Regions from separate parts of the Bradyrhizobium sp. Leaf396 genome, predicted to be linked through region 2. Evidence: riboswitches for the same ligand, from Rfam matches in the RefSeq annotation. Region 2 holds a riboswitch; the other holds the start of a gene.
What was found. A riboswitch is a leader RNA that binds a small molecule or an ion and turns the genes downstream of it on or off. The one in region 2 is predicted to bind glycine.
Positions count from the first base shown of each region.

Region 1: another riboswitch for glycine. It lies ahead of gcvT (glycine cleavage system aminomethyltransferase GcvT); the one in region 2 lies ahead of ASG57_RS33895 (D-amino acid dehydrogenase).

Region 1 covers NZ_LMQJ01000065.1:326,400-330,218, reverse strand. The annotation lists gene gcvP (aminomethyl-transferring glycine dehydrogenase) at 1-825, opposite strand, end outside; gene gcvH (glycine cleavage system protein GcvH) at 843-1,211, opposite strand; gene gcvT (glycine cleavage system aminomethyltransferase GcvT) at 1,221-2,366, opposite strand; glycine riboswitch at 2,512-2,602, opposite strand; gene alaS (alanine--tRNA ligase) at 2,825-3,819, shown strand, end outside.
Region 2 covers NZ_LMQJ01000065.1:193,235-197,053, reverse strand. The annotation lists gene ASG57_RS33895 (D-amino acid dehydrogenase) at 157-1,458, opposite strand; glycine riboswitch at 1,527-1,632, opposite strand; glycine riboswitch at 1,636-1,740, opposite strand; gene ASG57_RS33885 (M20/M25/M40 family metallo-hydrolase) at 1,836-2,966, opposite strand; gene ASG57_RS33880 (ABC transporter substrate-binding protein) at 3,236-3,819, shown strand, end outside.

The DNA.
Region 1 (3,819 bases), 130 kb from region 2:
CACGCCAAAACGCTGCGCCGAGCCGATCGCGATGTCGGCACCGAGCTCGCCGGGCGAAGCCAGCAGCGTCAGCGCCAGCAGGTCGGCGGCAACGATCGCCAGCGCGCCCTTGGCCTTCAGCGTGGCGATCGCCGGCCTGAGATCGCGCAATGCGCCGGAAGAGCCCGGATATTGCAGCAGTGCGCCGAGCACGTCGGCCTTGTCGAGGTCAGTGAGGGGATCGCCGACGATCAACTGCCAGCCCAGCGGCTCGGCGCGGGTGCGCATCACGGCCAGCGTCTGCGGATGCACGTCCTTGTCGACGAAGAACGCCTTCGCCTTCACGGGCGAGTGCCGCTCCGCCAGCGCCATGGCTTCGGCCGCTGCAGTGGCTTCGTCGAGCAGCGAGGCGTTGGCGACGTCGAGCCCGGTAAGGTCGCAGATCATGGTCTGGAAGTTGAGCAGCGCTTCCAGCCGGCCCTGGCTGATCTCGGGCTGGTAGGGCGTGTAGGCGGTGTACCAGGCCGGGTTCTCCAGGATGTTGCGCTGGATCACCGCGGGCAGGATGGTGCCGGAATAGCCCTGGCCGATCAGCGAGGTGAAGACCTGGTTCCGGCGCGCAAGCTCGGTCATGTGCGCGATCGCCTCGGTCTCGCTGAGCGGCTTGCCGAGATCGAGCGGGGCGGCCTGCCGGATCGAGGCCGGCAGCGTTTCCGCCATCAGCGCATCGACGCTCTTGGCACTGACTGTCTCAAGCATGGCGGTGACATCGCGCGCCGATGGGCCGATGTGGCGGCGAACGAAACTGGCGGCGGTGTCGCCGTTGGTCTTGCGGTGCGCGGTCATCGCTTGCTCCATCGTCCTTACGCCGTGTGCGCCTTGTAGGCGGCTTCGTCCATGAGGCCGCCGAGCTCGCCCTTGTCGGCGATCCTGATCTTGAAGAACCAGGCCTTGCCCTGCGCGTCCGAGTTCACCAGCGCCGGCTCGGCGGCGAGCGCCTCGTTGGCCTCCAGCACCTCACCCGTTACGGGCGCGTAGACGTCGGACGCGGCCTTGACCGACTCCACGACGGCGGCGGCTTCGGCCTTCTTCAGCGCGCGGCCGACCTTGGGCAATTCGACGAACACGACGTCGCCGAGCTGCTGCTGCGCATAGTCGGTGATGCCGACGGTGGCGATATCGCCGTCGATCGCGAGCCATTCGTGGTCGGAGGTGTACAGCGTCGTGGTCATTGTTGATCCTCAGCGTTTGTAGGTGTTTTTCACGAAGGGCATGGCCGCGACCTGCACGGGAAGGCGCTGGCCGCGCACCTCGGCGAACAGTTTCGTGCCAAGCGCGGCGAGGCCCACGGGAACGTAGCCCATTGCGACCGGCGCATTCAGGCTCGGGCCGAAGCCGCCCGAAGTGACCTTGCCGATCGGCTCGCCGCCGGCGTCATTCGCAAACAGCAGCGCGCCTTCGCGCACCGGCGCGCGGCCTTCGGCACGGAGGCCGACGCGGCGTCGGGACGCGCCCTGATCGAAATGGGCGAGGATTCTTTCCGCACCCGGAAAGCCGCCGGCCCGCGCGCCGCCGGAGCGGCGGCTCTTCTGCACCGACCATTCCAGCGCGGCTTCGACCGGCGTGGTCGCGGTGTCGATGTCGTGGCCGTAGAGGCAGAGCCCGGCCTCCAGCCGCAGGCTGTCGCGAGCCCCGAGGCCGATGGGCAGCACGTCGGGATCGTCGAGCAGCGTTCGAGCGAGCCGCTCGGCGTCCGCAGCGGGGACCGAAATCTCGAACCCGTCTTCGCCGGTGTAGCCGGACCGCGAGACGAAACACTTGATGCCGGCGACCTCGTGCGGGCCTGCGTCCATGAACGTCATGGCAGGAGCCGCTGCACACAATTTCGCCAGCGCTGACTCCGCCTTTGGCCCCTGCAGCGCGATCAGCGCGCGGTCGGCAAGCGAATCGATGACGCAGTCACCGGAGAGATGCGCGCGCAGATGCGCCTCGTCCGGCTCCTTGCAGGCGGCGTTGACGACCAGGAACAGGTGATCGCCGAAATTGGCGACCATGAGATCGTCCAGAATGCCGCCATCCGCATTGGTGAACTGGGCGTAGCGCTGGCGTCCGGGCGGGATCGCCACGATGTCCTGCGGCACCAGCCGCTCCAGGGCGCGGGCGGCATCCTCCACCTTGCCCGACTTCGGCCGGAGCGCGATCTGGCCCATGTGGGAGACGTCGAACAGGCCGGCTTTGCTGCGGGTATGGAGGTGCTCCTTCAGCACGCCCGCGGGGTACTGCACCGGCATGTCATAGCCGGCGAACGGCACCATCTTGCCGCCCAGGGACACGTGGAGATCGTAGAGGGGGGTACGCTTCAGGGAGTCTTGGTCGTGCGCTAGCATCACAGGGGCCCTCGGCGGTTCCCCCGGGAGGATTCCCTGAGGACACCGGTCGAAGCCCCATCTGTCGCTGTGCCTGAGAGTATTATCCCGTCGGCGGACGCAGTCCGGGCCTTATGCCCGTCGGCGCCTCTTTCCAGATGCTGTCAAAGCCACGCGGTCCTTTTGCCTGAGAGTTTCCGGGGCGGTTGCTCCTTCGGCGCCGGCTGCCTAAAGCCGATCTCTCCCGACGTGGCCGTACGATACAGATGGGTAGAGACCACAAGCCGGCCAAGCCTGTCAACGCGACACGCGCGTCTTTCAACGGGATTGCGCGCCTGCAGCAACCCTCTGATCTCTCTGCACAGTTTCTGGACAGCGAAGCTGGCCTTGTCTAAAAGCGCTTTGGCCCGCAGATATCAGCCGAAACGTCAGGTTTGGACGGCAGGACAGCGGGTCCAAGCACACCCGATTGGATGAACATGAGCGGCGTCAACGAGATCAGGTCGACCTTTCTGAACTTCTTCGCCGAGAACGGCCACGAGATCGTGCCGTCCTCGCCACTCGTGCCGCGCAACGACCCCACCTTGATGTTCACCAATGCGGGCATGGTGCAGTTCAAGAACGTCTTCACCGGCGTCGAGAAGCGGCCCTATCAGCGCGCCACCACCTCGCAGAAGTGCGTGCGCGCCGGCGGCAAGCACAACGACCTCGACAATGTCGGCTACACCGCGCGCCACCTCACCTTCTTCGAGATGCTCGGCAATTTCTCGTTCGGCGATTATTTCAAGGAGCGCGCGATCGAGCTGGCCTGGAAGCTGATCACGACCGAGTTCGGGCTGAAGAAGGACAAGCTGCTGGTCACGGTCTATCACACCGACGACGAGGCGGCGGGCCTGTGGAAGAAGATCGCAGGCTTCTCCGAGGACCGCATCATCCGGATTCCGACCTCGGACAATTTCTGGGCGATGGGCGACACCGGCCCGTGCGGCCCGTGCTCGGAGATCTTCATCGACCGCGGCGAGCACATCTGGGGCGGGCCTCCGGGCTCGCCGGAAGAGGACGGCGACCGCTTCCTCGAATTCTGGAACCTCGTGTTCATGCAATACGAGCAGGTGACGAAGGAGGAGCGCGTGGGCTTGCCACGTCCCTCGATCGACACCGGCATGGGCCTGGAGCGCATGGCCTGCATCCTCCAGGGCGTCGAGAGCGTGTTCGAGACCGACCTGTTCCGCAACCTGATTGATGCGACGTCGTCCGCGCTCGGCACCGGGCCGAACGAGCAGACCGTGGCCTCGTTCCGCGTCATCGCCGACCATCTGCGCTCCTCGGCCTTCCTTGTCTCGGATGGCGTGCTGCCATCGAACGAAGGCCGCGGCTATGTGCTGCGCCGGATCATGCGCCGCGCGATGCGCCATGCGCAGCTGCTGGGCGCCAAGGAGCCCTTGATGCACCGGCTGGTCTGGGCGCTGGTGCG
Region 2 (3,819 bases):
ACTTGTGGGGCCCTGGGGCGCCTGTGAACTCTGTCGTGTCTATCATGCCTACCACATAGGCTGGAAAGGTCGCCCGGACACGCCGCCCTCTCGGGCAAATTGTGTGCCAAGGCTTGCGCTGGAGCAAGAGGACGGCATGTCTCGGGCGCCGGCCACTCAGGATGCCTGCCGTAGTTCACGCTCAACCCCAAGTGAAGGTACCGTCGGCGGCGCGTTGAGTCCGCGCCAACCGTCGATGGTCTGGGCAATCATCTGCGCCGTCGCCGCCGATAAAGTCCAGCCGAGATGGCCGTGGCCGGTGTTGAAGAAGACCCCCGGTATCCGCCCTGCGCGCACGACCGGCATCATGTTCGGCATCATCGGGCGCAGCCCGGCCCACGGCACGACGCGCGAGGTCTCGACCGCGGGGAAGTTGATGCGCACCCAGTCGATCAGCGGCTGCACGCGGTCGGCGCGGATGTCGCGGTTGAAGTCGTTGAACTCGGCGGTGCCGGCGACGCGAAAGCGGTCGGCGCCGAGCCGGCTGGTGACGATCTTGGCGGCCTCGTCGAGCAGGCTGACCGTCGGGGCGGCGTTGCGGCTTTCGGCGGTGTCGAGCTGCACGGTGATCGAGTAGCCCTTCACCGGATAGACGTTGACGCGCTCGTCGAGCAGGGCGGCGAAGTGCCGGCTCGCAACGCCCGCGCAGACCACGACGCCGTCCGCCTTCAGCATGCCGCGGGCCGACGCGCCGGCATCGCTCGCGGCGAGATCGGCCCAGCCGATGACGAAGCCGCTGCCGGCACGTGCGATCGAATCGATGTTGGCTTCGTGAACGAAGGTCGCGCCGCGCCGCTTGCAGGCTTCCGCCAGCCCGCGGGTGAACTTGTGGATATCGCCGGTGGCATCCGACGGCGTGTAGAAGCCGCCATAATAGTCGTTGCGCAGCGTCGGCTCGATCGCGCGGATCTCGTCCGGAGTCACCGGGCGGCGGTCGAGGCCGCCTTCCTGCAGCAGCGCGTTGACGCGCAGACCGGATTCGAAGCCGGCCTTGTCGCGATAGATGTGGAGGATGCCGCGGCGTTCGAGATCGAAGTCGATGCCCTCGCGCGACGCGATGTCGAACAGGTGCCGGCGCGCTTCGATCGCGAGCCGCGTGGTCTCGATCGTGTTGGACCGGTAGTTGCCGATATTGGCGACGAACTCGCTCATCCACGAATATTTGTGCCAGTTCGGCCGCGGGTTCATCAGCAGCGGCGCGTCGCGCCGAAACATCCAGCGCAGGCCCTTCAGGATCGTCGCGGTGCTGTTCCACACCTCGGCATTGCTGGCGGAGAGCTGTCCGCCATTCGCAAAGGACGTCTCCATCGCAGCGTAGCGGTGCCTGTCGAGCACCGTCACCTTGTAGCCGCGTTCGAGCAGGGCATAGGCGGTCGTGACGCCGGTAATGCCGGCGCCGATGATGGCGAGATGAGTCATGATGAGGTTCGGGGCTCCCGTGTTTAGAGTCGGCTAACCGCCGGCCGAAAGGCCGTTGGCGGCGCCCCATCTGTCACGGTTACCTGAGAGCTTGATCCGCTGCGGATCTCGCAACGGACTATCCCCTTCGGTGGACGTCGCGATTGCCTGAAATCGCGCCGCCTCTCTCCAGATCGTCCTGACGAAACGGTCCTTTTGCCTGAGAGTTTCCGGGGCGGTTGCTCCGTCGGCGCCGCAACGAAGGCTTAGAACCTTCGTCGCGATCTCTCCCGCATCGTCGCGTGGACGGCCGAGCAGTACGATACGCCTCATTTTTAGACAAGGCTAAATTTCGACCGCGACTGCCAATGCATTGTGCAGTGCAAAGTTGATTCAATTTATTCTAACGTCGCCAGCAGCCCGGCCATCAACCGGCCGCGCTCCACCAGGCTCTCGACCTCGATGAACTCTTCGAGCGTGTGGCCATTGCCGCCGCGCACGCCGAGACCATCGAGCGTCGGGATTCCCATGGCACCGGTGAAGTTGCCGTCGGAGCCACCGCCCGAGCTTGCATGTGGCAACTCCATGCCAAGAGACTTCGCGATGCCGCGCGCCTTCTCATAGAGCGCCATGGTGCCGGCATCCGGCTCCCAGACCGGACGCGTGACGCCGCGCGTGACCTTGAAGGCGACGTCGTTGTTGGTGCCCGAAAGCGCAAGCATCCTCTCGACGCCGCGGTCGAGATCGGCCTGGCGCTTGGCCATGGAGAGCGCCTCGCCCGTCGCGGTCGTGGCAACACAATTGACCCATTGTCCGCCGTGGACGACACCGACCGAGAAGGTGCAGTCCTCCGTCGTCATTGCGTCGATCGCGAGGATCTGCCGGGCCATCTCGCGGATCGCCGAGCGTCCTGCCGACAGCGTGGCACCGGCGTGACTCGGCCGTCCCGTCGCCTCGAGATTGAAGCGTGCGATGGCGTAGCGTCCGGTGGTGACGCCGTTGTCGGCACGGCCGGGCTCCGGCACCAGCACGTATTTGTTGCGCGCGGCCTCAGCCTCGATGATGTCGCGGGTCGAAGGCGTGCCGACCTCCTCATCCGGCGTGAACAGCACGGTGATCGGCAGCGGCGTGGTGAAGGAGGCGCGCGCCAGTTGCCGGATCGCTTCCAGCGAGAGGTAGTTGCCGCCCTTCATGTCGTAGATGCCGGGGCCGTAGCACTTGTTACCCTCGCGCCGCCATTTCAGCTTCTCGATGGTGCCGACCGGGTGGACGGTATCCATGTGCCCGGCGATCAGGATGCCCGGCTCGCCCTGCTTCGGATGGGGAAAGCGCGCGCGGATGACGCCGCCAAAACCCTGCCGGCCGGCGATGCGTTCGATCGTCGCACCCATGATCGCCATATCCCGCGCTGCGATATCAAGCATGCGGTCCACCGCACCTGCGTCCCAGGTCGGGCTCTCGCATTCGACCCAGCCGCGCAGGCCCTCGAGCATTGCCTCGGAATCAAAGGGGAGATTGGCAGGATTCATCTTAATGTCTCTCAAGCTTCGAAAGGTGGAACGCGCATTGCATCAGCGCGGGGCGGGACAAGCGGAGGGTGTTGTAGAGCTAAATCGATCTTTGTGGAGCCCGTGCGCGCGCCGCGAGGGCTTGCAACGAAACCGGATTGACGCGCTCGGCACGGTCTGCAAGTCTCGAAAAGACAAAGGCATTGCATGAAGTTAGTTCGCCCAACGAATGAACCTCATGCTTAACCAATAGCCTGCCTTTGAACAGTTTCACGTCAGGAGAACTTTCTATGTTTCACTTCATGCGCCGGGGGCCTCGCGCATTCGCCTCCAAACTTGCGCTGTCGGTCGTCGCGCTTTCGACCGCGCTGGTCTCGCCCGTGCTTGCCGCCGGGAAGACCATTACGGCCGTGATGCATTCCGATCTCCGCATCATCGACCCGATCTTCACCACGGCCTACATCACGCGCGACCATGGCTATATGGTCTACGACACGCTGCTGGCCACCGATTCAAGCTTCAAGGTCCAGCCGCAGATGGCGGACTGGAAGGTCTCCGACGACAAGCTCACCTACACCTTCACCCTGCGCGACGGCCTGAAGTGGCACGACGGCGCGCCGGTCACGGCCGAAGACTGCGTCGCCTCGCTGAAGCGCTGGGGCAAGAATGACGGCATGGGCCAGAAGCTCATGGACTTCACGGCGAGCATCGAGGCAAGCGATGCCAAGACCATCGTGCTCAAGCTGAAGGAGCCCTACGGGCTGGTGCTCGAATCCATCGCCAAGCCTTCGTCGCTGGTGCCGTTCATGATGCCCAAGCGACTCGCCGAAACGCCGCCCGGCAAGCAGATTTCCGAGCAGATCGGCTCGGGTCC